DNA from 2 places in the Bacillus paramobilis genome. Region 2 is predicted to be linked to the other one. Evidence: riboswitches for the same ligand, from Rfam matches in the RefSeq annotation. Region 2 holds a riboswitch; the other holds the start of a gene.
What was found. A riboswitch is a leader RNA that binds a small molecule or an ion and turns the genes downstream of it on or off. The one in region 2 is predicted to bind S-adenosylmethionine.

Region 1 (5,970 bases), 1.5 Mb from region 2:
AGCAAATCGCTTCACTTTTTCAGCGAGAGAAGATGGAGATTCATGATAATGTCCATCTTCATCAGGAAGACCTGCATTTGGGTAACAAGAAATGTAACACTCCGACAAATCAGACAGGGAACGAATATGGTCTCTCATAAACTCCGGACCAGTCGCACAGTTTAATCCAACAGACAATGGCTTCATATGTTCTACCGATAAGTAAAAAGCCTCAATTGTTTGCCCAGCCAGAGTCGTTCCCATCGGTTCAATCGTTCCCGAAATCATGATGGGTACAATTTTATTTAGCTCGTCGAAAGCTGCTTGAATTCCAATATAAGCAGCCTTCACGTTACGCATATCTTGACTCGTCTCAACGAGTAATACATCTACGCCACCATTTAATAATCCTCTTGCCTGCCGTGTATAGGCTTCAATTAATTCTTCAAACGTCACACCACCAGTAACACTAATCGCTTTCGTTGTCGGTCCCATTGCTCCCGCAACATATACTTCCTTCCCACTTTCGTTGACCGCTTGCTTCGCTAAACGTGCCGCCTTCTCATTTAATTCCTCATCTAAATGCGACAACTCATAATCACTTAATACAATATTTGTCGCCCCAAATGTATTTGTTTCAATAATATCCGCTCCAGCTTCAATATAAGCTTTATGAATCTTTAAAATGACATCAGGCCTTGTTTCTACTAAATATTCATTACAACCTTCGTACTCTTCTCCTCCAAAATCTTCCGCAGTTAAGTCCTCTTGCTGGATCATTGTTCCCATTGCACCATCTAATATTAAGATGTTATTTTGTAATTTTTCTTCTATACATTTCATCAGTTAATACCTTCTTTCACTTCTTGCTTTTCTCTCACATATTTAACAAGATGTTCTGTAATTTCATATTTTAGAAATGGTGTAATAAGATAAATGCCGTTAAAATATTTCATCGCTGCATCGATCAATTCTTGTGAAATGCGAATCCCTTCCTCAATTGCTGCCTCTTTCGTTTCATGTCCATCCATTCTCTCCCTTATTTCTTCAGGTAGCGTAATTCCTGGCACCTCAAAATGAAGAAAATCTGCATTCCGTTTACTTATTAGTGGCATAATCCCAATAAAAATAGGTTGTTCCAAATGCTTTGTCGCTTCATACACTTCTTCAATTAGCGCGATATCGTAAATTGGCTGTGTTAAGAAATATTCCGCTCCAGCATCTATTTTCCGTTCCATTCGCTTAACCGCTGCTTTTAAATGTCTTACATGCGGATTAAACGCACCTCCCACCGAAAACCTTGTTGCTGGCCCTATTGATTTCCCTAAAATGGAGCGCCCATCGTTCATTTCTTTGATCATTTTAATGAGCTCAATAGAGGACAAATCATATACAGAAGTGGCACCTGGAAAATCACCAACGCGTGCTGGATCTCCAGTTAAAGCTAGCACTTCTTCCATGCCTAACGCTGATAAGCCTAGTAAATGAGATTGTAGTCCGATGACGTTATGGTCTCTACACGTTAAATGCGTCAATACTGGAATATCATGCTTCGTTAATAATGCCCCCATTGCCATATTCGAGACGCGAGGCGATGCTAATGAATTATCTGCTAGAGTAATAGCATCTGCTCCAGCTCTTTTCAATGCTCTTGCGCCTTCAAAAAATCGCTGCGTATCTAATGTTTTCGGTGGATCTAATTCCACTACTACTGTCGTTTGTTTTTTTGCTTTCTCTGCTAATGTGACATGGGCTTTCGAACGTTTCTCGTGTGTATGAACTACTTTCGGTCTTTGAATCGTATCCTTTTCTATTACAGGCGTAACATTTAGAGTAGCACGTTTCATACTTTCAATATGTTCTGGAGTCGTGCCACAACAACCACCTAATAACCGAATACCTTGCTCAATAAATTTCGGTGTCATCGCTTCGAAATAAGCTGGACTTCCCTCATATACGTAACGTCCCTCCACATAATTGGGGAGACCTGCATTCGGATATGCTGACAAGTAGCCATTTTGCGGAATCGATATCATTTTAAAAGCTTCCGTCATATGAAGCGGTCCTAGTTGGCAGTTCAATCCAACAACATTTGCACCGTAATCTAGAAGTTGTTTTAATATTTCATTTACATCATTTCCATTTTGAGTTGTGCCTGCCTCATGCAATGCTAATTGAGCTACAATTGGAATATTCGTTTGTTTTCGTAGCACCTGAACAGCATGAAGTAATTCAAACTCATCATAGAAAGTCTCTAATAGCAGTCCATCAACCTGTTCTTCTAGTAATGCACTTGCCTGCTCCAGTAACATAAATTCTCGCTCCATATCAGTTGTCGTAACAGCTCCGATATGTTTCATACCGCCAATTGTTCCTAAAATTGCATTTCTATCTGTAACAGATGCTTTCGCCAATTTTACTGCCGCTCTATTAATTTCAGTAACTTGATTTTCTAAACCATACATACGCAATTTTGCTTCATTTGCTCCGTACGTATTTGTTTGAATTACATCTGCCCCAGCAGCTACATATTGCTTATGAATCGATATAATTAAATCTGGATCAGATATGTTCAATTCTTCAAAACTACTTTGCAAACCATGTGAATGTAATAACGTTCCAACCGCACCATCACCTATTACAATTCCTTTTGATAATAAATCTAGTAATTTCACAAATCTCCCTCATTTCTATCAATATAAAAACCCCCTCTTCACTTTGAAGAGGGGGACATAATCGTTCCTCCTCTTATTATGCAAAACAATCGTTTTGCAGGTATTAGCACCGTTTCAAACATTTCGTTTGAAGGTTGCCGGGTTTCACAGGGCCTTTCCCTCCACCGCTCTCAATAAGAGTTTGTCTTTATTATTTTATTTATGTAGCTAAAAGGAAATGCGTTCCCCTTTTAACAATGTTTGTTAATTTTTTTAATAAATTTAGCATGCACAAATACAAAAGTCAATGACACTTGCGGAAAAATAAAAATTATTTAAAATAAAGTTGCAATTCAATTATCTTTTGTTGTAAAGTTAAAAACATAATAAAATTTCATACGAACATTCTTATCTAGAGAGGTAGAGGGACTGGCCCTATGACGCCTCAGCAACCATTAACATTTGTTAATAAGGTGCTAATTCCAGCAAATTGTGAAAGATTTGACAGATGAGAAGAAGACTCTATTCAAACCGAAAGCCTTCTTCTTAGAAGGCTTTTTTTATTTTACATTCACTTAATTGTTAACTTTAAAAGGAGGAATTTTTACATGTCAACTATTGAAACAAAACTAGCACAAATCGGAAACCGGAGCGAAACTACAACAGGAACTGTTAATCCGCCTGTTTATTTCTCAACTGCTTATCGTCACGAGGGAATTGGTAAATCTACTGGTTTTGACTATTCACGAACTGGAAATCCAACTCGCGGTCTTTTAGAACAGGCAATCGCAGACTTAGAATACGGCGAACAAGGTTATGCCTGTAGCTCCGGAATGGCAGCTGTTCTCCTCGTCCTTTCGCTATTCCGTTCTGGAGACGAACTTATTGTGTCTGAAGATTTATACGGCGGCACTTATCGATTATTTTCTGAGCACGAAAAAAAGTGGAACGTTCGATGTAGATACGTAAATACACAATCTATTCAACAAATTGAGAAAGCTATCACAGCTGAAACGAAAGCTATTTTCATAGAAACTCCGACTAATCCATTAATGCAAGTTACTGATATTGCCGCTGTCGCAACTGTAGCGAAAAGACACGGACTACTCCTTATTGTAGACAACACATTCTACACGCCTTATATACAGCAGCCATTAACAGAAGGTGCTGACATTGTACTTCATAGCGCAACGAAATATTTAGGTGGGCATAACGATGTACTAAGCGGACTTGTCGTTGCAAAAGGAAAGGAACTTTGTGAGGAAATCGCTCATTACCATAATGCCTCTGGTGCAGTCTTAAGCCCATTTGACTCATGGCTATTAATTCGTGGTATGAAAACGTTAGCGCTTCGTATGAGACAACATGAAGAAAATGCAAAAGCAGTTGTCGCTTATTTAAATGATGAAGACGGGGTGACAGATGTATTTTATCCTGGAAAAGGCGGTATGATCTCATTTCGCCTGAAAGATGAAACGTGGATCAATCCATTCTTACAATCTTTATCCTTAATTACATTCGCTGAAAGTCTTGGTGGTGTTGAAAGTTTAATGACCTATCCAGCAACGCAAACACACGCTGATATTCCAGAAGAAATCAGAACAGCAAACGGTGTATGCAATCGTCTTCTTCGATTTTCCGTGGGCATTGAAAATAGTAACGATTTAATTCAAGACTTAAAGCAAGCCATTACACTTGTAAAAGAAGGTGTAAGAATATGAGTTATTCTATAGATACACTCTTACTGCACAACCAATATAAACATGACTCACAAACAGGAGCTGTTAACGTTCCCATCTATAACACATCAACATTCCACCAGTTTGATGTAGATACGTTCGGGAAATATGACTATAGCCGCTCTGGTAATCCAACACGTGAAGCTCTTGAAGATATCATTGCATTATTAGAAGGCGGAACAAAAGGATTTGCCTTCGCATCGGGAATTGCAGCGATTTCTACTGCATTCCTCCTTCTTTCACAAGGTGATCACGTACTCATTTCAGAAGACGTATACGGAGGCACTTATCGAATTATAACTGAAGTTCTCTCCCGTTACGGTGTTTCACATACATTTGTTGATATGACCAATTTAGAAGAAATAAAGCAAAACATTAAGCCAAACACAAAACTCTTTTATGTGGAAACACCTTCTAATCCACTTTTAAAAGTGACAGATATTCGTGCTGTTTCTCAACTTGCAAAATCTATTAATGCCCTTACTTTTGTTGATAATACATTTTTGACACCATTATTCCAGAAGCCACTTGATCTTGGTGCCGACGTCGTTCTTCATAGTGCCACAAAATTCATTGCCGGTCATAGTGATGTTACTGCCGGATTAGCTGTTGTCAAAGATGCCGAACTCGCTCAAAAACTTGGATTTTTACAAAATGCATTCGGCGCTATTTTAGGTCCTCAAGATTGTTCTCTCGTGCTTCGCGGCCTAAAAACATTGCATGTACGTCTTGAGCACTCGGCTGCTAACGCCAATAAAATTGCACACTATTTACAAGAGCACGCTAAAATCCAAAATGTTTATTATCCTGGCTTACAAGCACATCTTGGATTTGATATTCAACAATCTCAAGCTACATCAGCCGGAGCTGTCCTATCTTTCACTTTACAATCAGAAGACGCACTCCGCCAATTTCTATCAAAAGTAAAATTACCTGTCTTTGCAGTTAGTTTAGGAGCTGTCGAATCGATCCTTTCCTACCCAGCTAAAATGTCACATGCAGCACTATCGCAAGAAGCTCGTGATGAAAGAGGGATTTCTAATTCATTACTTCGGTTATCCGTCGGCCTTGAAAATGTGGACGATTTAATATCCGATTTTGAAAATGCCCTTTCTTATGTAGAAGAACCTGTAAATGCATAGAGAGAAAAGAAGATATGAAATTAAGTTATCATATCTTCTTTTTATGCTGTTGCGTATATTTTACTTTTCATATAGTTCATAAAAAAACGAAAGAGCACCCTCTATTTCCAAGTAATGAATTAATTGATATATTAAGAAGTAAAAAAAGGGGCAAAAACAATGGATACTTGCGCAGATGTTTTAATCGTTATCGATCTACAAAACGGAGTATGTTATAGCGAAGAACATTTATTTGATTTACAAAACTTACTTACAAAAGTAAATAACAGAATTTCTTCATACAGAAAATCAAATAAACCAATTCTTTTCGTTCAACATTGTGATGATAATTTAGTACCCGAAAAAGAACTTTGGGCTATTCATGCTGATCTAGATGTTCAAGAACAAGATTTTTTTGTAAGAAAGACACATGCCAATTCATTTTATAAAACAAACTTAAAAGAGATTTTAGATCAA
Region 2 (5,970 bases):
TGGTTCGTTGGATCATTTGGAATCGCAATTTCTGAACCATCTGGGATTTCACTTGCTTTCTTATGTTTTTCAGAGTATAAGCCCATTGGCGCAATTTGCGTTGTACCGACAGCTGTAATATCTAACTTATGCTCTTTTTTAAATTGCTCTAAGAAAGCAACGTGCTGGAATGAGTTTAGTTCAATATCTCCATCAGCTAACGCTTTATTCGGCGTTGTATAATCAGAGAACTCAATCAGTTTAACTTTAATCCCTTCTTTTTCAGCTTTTCCCTTTACAATTTCCCAAGCGTTTCCATCCGTTCCAGTTACACCAATGCGGACTGTTTTCTCTTTTGCTCCTGCATCCGAGCAGCCGCTTAACACTGAAATCCCTACAATTGTTGATAATGCAAATGCTAAAATTTTCTTCATTTCTTTTTCCCCTCTTTCCTTTTATGATCTGCGTAAAAAGACTTTCGCAAAGTAGTTTCCTAAGTTTTGAGCTACCTGTACGAGAATAATAAGTAAAACGACCGTTACGAACATAACTGATGTATCAAAACGTTGATAACCATATGTCATTGCCAAGTCACCAAGACCGCCACCACCGACAAGCCCAGCAACTGCAGAAAATTCAATTAAACCAACTGTCATAAACGTAACACCTAAAATCAATGGCGCTAACGCTTCTGGCACAAGGATTTCAAAAACAATTCTAATTGGTGAAGCCCCCATCGCTTGAGCTGCTTCAATGACTCCCTTTGGAACTGAAACAAGATTTGTTTCAACCATTCTAGCAATACCAATTGATGCAACTAACGTCATCGGAAAGATTGCTGCTGCTGTTCCAATCGTCGTTCCGATAACACTTCTTGTTAGTGGGCTTAAAGCTACTAAGAAGATAATGAATGGAACCGGACGAATTGTGTTAATAATGATATTAAGAATAGAAAAGACCCATTTATTTTCTAAAAAGTTCCCTTTTCTCGTTACATATAACAGTAAACCTAGAGGTATACCAAGAATTGTAGCGAATATAAGGGTTACAATTACCATTAAGAGGGTATCCCCCGTCGCATCTACTATGCGGGGCCAAAATATACTCCAATCAACTCGCATGAGCTTCTACCTCCTTCAGCTGCACTTGCAGTCTTAGATGTTGTAATGCTTTTTGAATTTCTTTTTGCTCACCTTGCAGTTCTACAAGTAGATTTCCAAATAGCACATTTTGAAGTTCAATAATATTTCCGTAAAGCACGTTTACATCGACGTTATAGTTTTTTGCGATATATGATAGTACTGGTTGCCCTGTCTCCTCACCAGTAAATGTTAAGCGATAAATCTGTCCTCCGTTTTGAATTTTCGCTAGAACACTTTCTGGTAAATGATCATTAATAATAGAACGTACAAAGTTTTGAGTCGTCTTTGTTTTCGGTTGTGTGAAAACGTCAAACAGTTTTCCTTCTTCAATAACTTTCCCCTTCTCCATAACAGCTACACGATGACATACTTCTTTCACAACGTGCATTTCATGTGTAATAAGAAGAATTGTTACATTGTATTCTCGATTAACTTTCCTTAATAAGTTTAATATCTCTGTCGTTGTTTCTGGATCTAAAGCTGATGTTGCCTCATCACATATAAGAATATCCGGTGATGTTGCAAGTGCTCTTGCAATACCAACACGTTGTTTTTGACCACCCGATAGTTGCTCTGGATAATAGTCTGCTTTATCTTCTAATCCTACAAACTTCAGCAGTTCATTTACTCTTTCTTTTATCTCATTCTTTGGTACTTTCGCTAATTTTAATGGATAAGCAATATTTCCAAACACTGTTCTTGAATTAAATAAATTAAAACTTTGAAAAATCATCCCGATTCTTTGTCTTAGCTTCCGTAATTCTTTCGTCGATAACGATGTAATATCTTTATCATCTATTGAAATCGTTCCAGCTGTTGGTCTTTCTAGCATATTTACTAATCGTAACAATGTACTCTTTCCAGCACCACTAAAACCGATAATACCGAAAATTTCACCTTTCTTAACGGATAATGTTACGTCCTCCACCGCATGAACTGATTGCCCACCTGATTCATATACTTTACTTACATTGTTAAAAGAAATCATTTTTTCCCCTCCTATACGCTGTAAAACCTTGAAGTAGAGCTTTCGAGGTAAAATAAAAAGTGCTCTCCTTCTTATCAACCATAAAGATAAGAAGGAGAGCACTTATATGTACTCGTTCACATCTTCTCATCTTCCAAGCCTTTATAGGCTTGCTGGAGTTAGCACGGTATTAAAAAACCCGTTGCTGAGGTATCGTAGGGCCAGTCCCTCCACCTCTCTGGATAAGAATGTATCGATTTAATTGTCGTTTAATTAATTCTCATTATAGAACTCAGAATAATAAGAGTCAATACATTTTTTAGAAAAATATTAATTATTTCTCTATTAAAATTTTCAAATAAAAAATCACATACAATAGTAATTTTTAAAGTTATGTTAAATTCCCTTCCCTCATATTTTTTAAAAGGAGAATCCTCTCTATAAAGTGAAACTATAATCAGTGGGGGTTTTGTTCATCCCCCACTGATTATTAGTTGAACCAATCGGACATTTACGGACAGTTGATCTCCCACCTAACTTCTTTGCTCCAGCCGAATTTTGAGGTGGGAGTTTTACTGCCCGTTAATGTCGGATAAATTGAATACCATTATTTGAATATGAAATCGGAGGAAGATAAATATATGAAAACAGCTCTTTTACTCGTTGATATTCAAAATGATTATTTTCCACATGGAAAAATGGAATTGCGTAATCCAGTAGAAGCAAGCGAATATGCTAGTCAGTTACTACAATTCTTTAGAAAGAAAAACGAACCTATTTTTCATATCCAACATGTAGCAATTAAAGATGACGCTACTTTTTTCCTACCCAATACAGAAGGTGTACATATTCATGAAAGCGTACGCCCACTTAGAGAAGAAACCGTTATACTCAAACATTATCCAAATAGTTTTCGCGAAACCGATCTTCTAGAACGATTACAACGTTTAGATATTGAGCACGTCGTCATATGCGGGATGATGACCCATATGTGCATTGATGCTACCGTAAGGGCTGCTTTTGATTTCGGCTTTCCATGTACCGTTATACATGACGCTTGTGCTACAAAAGATCTTTCTTTTAAGAATGCTACGATACCAGCCGTTTATATTCATAACACAATTTTGGCTAGTTTAAATGGAGTATATGCAAATGTAATGAGTACAGAGGAGTTTTTGGCTACAAAAAAACACTCCCTTCAGTGAGCAAAACCGAAAAGAGTGTTTCTTGTCAAACCATAGATTTTCTTTCAAATTGTATTATACAGGAAATCCTTAAAATGAATACTAAAAAATATGACTAATAAGTCAACTTTTCTCGTTGTTTTGTTTCTATTTACATGTTTATCCCGATATTAATAGGGTTTAGCTAGTTCTAATTACCAAAAGGTAATATGTGGTAATTAGAACTGGTTTCTCCTATCAAAAACGTAACATATTATTTATCTGTTTGTTTTTGCTTCTTTTTCAAATACTCCGCACGCAAATTTTCAATTTGCTGCTTTTTATCAAATTTGGCAGGCGTCTGTTTTTCATGAAACTTTGCCACAGCTACCTGACTCTTGTAATCCAATTGATATTTTCCCACTTTGTTCACCTACTTTTCTTGTCCTTAAAGAGAATCTATTCAACAAATATAATATATCTTATTTACTGAAGTAAACCTTATTACCTTATTAGTTTTTCTAAGTATATCTATCTTAATCCACATATAGAAAGTTTTTCAAAAAAAAAAGAGATCTTCGCAGACTGCGAAGATCTCTCCTACTATTTCTTATAAAGTTTCAGAAGTAGTTTTTGCTTGCATGTGAAGTGCTAAGTAGTCAGGGCCACCAGCTTTAGAGTCTGTACCAGACATGTTAAAGCCACCGAATGGTTGGTAACCTACGATTGCACCAGTACATCCACGGTTAAAGTATAAGTTACCCACATGGAATTCTTCACGTGCTTTTTCAATATGGTCACGGTTATTAGTAACAACAGCACCTGTTAAACCGTATTCTGTATTGTTTGCAATTGCTAGTGCATGATCAAAGTCTTTTGCTTTACAGAATGCTACTACTGGTCCGAAGATTTCTTCTTTCATTAAGCGAGCATCTTCTGCAACGTCAGCAACGATTGTTGGTTGGATGAACCAGCCTTTAGAATCGTCTCCTTCGCCACCTGCTAAGATTCTACCTTCTTCTTTACCAATTGCAACATAGCTCATTACTTTATCGAATGCAGCTTGGTCATTAACAGGACCCATGTTTGTACCTAATACAGCTGGGTTAGCAACTGTTAATTCTTTCGTTAATTCAACAGCACGATTTAATACGTGATCGTATACATCTTCATGGATTACTGCACGAGAACATGCAGAACATTTTTGTCCTGAGAATCCGAATGCTGATGCAACGATAGATTTAGCTGCTAATTCAAGATCTGCTTCTTTATCAACAACAATTGTATCTTTACCACCCATTTCAGCGATAACGCGTTTTAACCAAATTTGGCCTGGGTTTACTTTCGCTGCACGCTCATAAATACGGATACCTACATCACGAGATCCAGTGAAGCTCACGAAACGTGTACGAGGGTGATCTACTAAGTAGTCACCAACTTCAGAACCATTACCTGGAACGAAGTTTACTACGCCAGCTGGTAAGCCAGCTTCTTCTAATACTTCCATGAATTTCGCTGCTACTACAGGAGTTGTACTAGCTGGTTTTAGTAATACTGTGTTACCAGAAACTAAAGCAGCTGTTGTCATACCTGCCATAATTGCGAATGGGAAGTTCCAAGGAGAAATGATAACACCTACTCCTAATGGAATGTAAGAGAAACGATTATATTCAATTGGACGGCTTTCTACTGGAATACCGTCTTTTAATTTTAACATTTGACGACCATAATATTCCATAAAGTCGATTGCTTCTGCTGTATCAGCATCTGCCTCATTCCATGGTTTACCTGCTTCTTTTACAAGAATAGCAGAGAATTCATGCTTTCTGCGACGAACGATTGCTGCAGCGCGGAATAAAATGTCTGCACGCATTTCTGGCTTTGATTTTCTCCAAGTTTGGAATGTTTCATCCGCTACTTGCATTGCTTTTTCAGCTAACTCACGGCTTGCTTTTGAAACGCGACCAACAAGTTCCTCTTTATTTGCAGGGTTTACAGAAACAATTTTGTCTTCTGTAGTGATTTTTTCTCCCCCAATAATTAATGGATAGTCTTGTCCAAGATAAGATTCTACTTTCTTTAAACCTTCTTCAAACGCTAATTTGTTAGCCTCCACTGAAAAATCTGTAAATGGCTCATGTTTGTATGCTACTACCATTTTTTTAGCCTCCCCTTAGAAAAACGTTTACATTTTACAACATTATTCTACACGATAATTTAGATTTATTCAAATATTCCTAGACTTATATTTTAAAAATTAATTAATTTTTAAAATATAATAAAAAAATAGAGTTATACATACGTATAACTCTACAAAATATGAGTATATTCCAAAATGTTTTTTCCAATCAATAAAATAGTTACTAATAAAAATAAAGTTCTTACATATCCAACACCTTTTTGGACTGCAAACTTTGATCCAAAATAAGCGCCAAAAATCATCGATAATCCCATAATAATACCGTATTCAAAATGAATTACGTCTAAAAATAAAAAAGTAATTAAAGATACGATATTACTAACAAAGTTCAAAAGTTTTCCAGATGCTGCTGCTTGAATAAAATCCAAACCAATTAATAAAAATGCAAAAATTAAAAAGGATCCTGTCCCTGGTCCAAAAAATCCATCGTAAAACCCTATCATTAAAATAACAAAGAAAAATATTAATGTTTTTCTTTTCGTCATCTTCTTATAGGTAGATACACTTCCCCAATCTTTT

Region 1: linked by a shared signal. The riboswitch ahead of AABL52_RS06165 (bifunctional homocysteine S-methyltransferase/methylenetetrahydrofolate reductase) and the one ahead of AABL52_RS25260 (methionine ABC transporter ATP-binding protein) in region 2 are both predicted to bind S-adenosylmethionine.

Annotation. Positions count from the first base shown of each region.
Region 1 covers NZ_CP151108.1:1,181,357-1,187,326, reverse strand. The annotation lists gene metH (methionine synthase) at 1-822, opposite strand, end outside; gene AABL52_RS06165 (bifunctional homocysteine S-methyltransferase/methylenetetrahydrofolate reductase) at 822-2,654, opposite strand; SAM riboswitch class I at 2,725-2,834, opposite strand; SAM riboswitch class I at 3,039-3,148, shown strand; gene metI (cystathionine gamma-synthase/O-acetylhomoserine thiolyase) at 3,242-4,354, shown strand; gene metC (cystathionine beta-lyase) at 4,351-5,514, shown strand; gene AABL52_RS06150 (cysteine hydrolase family protein) at 5,674-5,970, shown strand, end outside.
Region 2 covers NZ_CP151108.1:4,944,829-4,950,798, forward strand. The annotation lists gene AABL52_RS25250 (MetQ/NlpA family ABC transporter substrate-binding protein) at 1-413, opposite strand, end outside; gene AABL52_RS25255 (methionine ABC transporter permease) at 435-1,100, opposite strand; gene AABL52_RS25260 (methionine ABC transporter ATP-binding protein) at 1,090-2,109, opposite strand; SAM riboswitch class I at 2,233-2,337, opposite strand; gene AABL52_RS25265 (cysteine hydrolase family protein) at 2,730-3,293, shown strand; gene AABL52_RS25270 (hypothetical protein) at 3,526-3,675, opposite strand; gene pruA (L-glutamate gamma-semialdehyde dehydrogenase) at 3,862-5,409, opposite strand; gene AABL52_RS25280 (TSUP family transporter) at 5,562-5,970, opposite strand, start outside.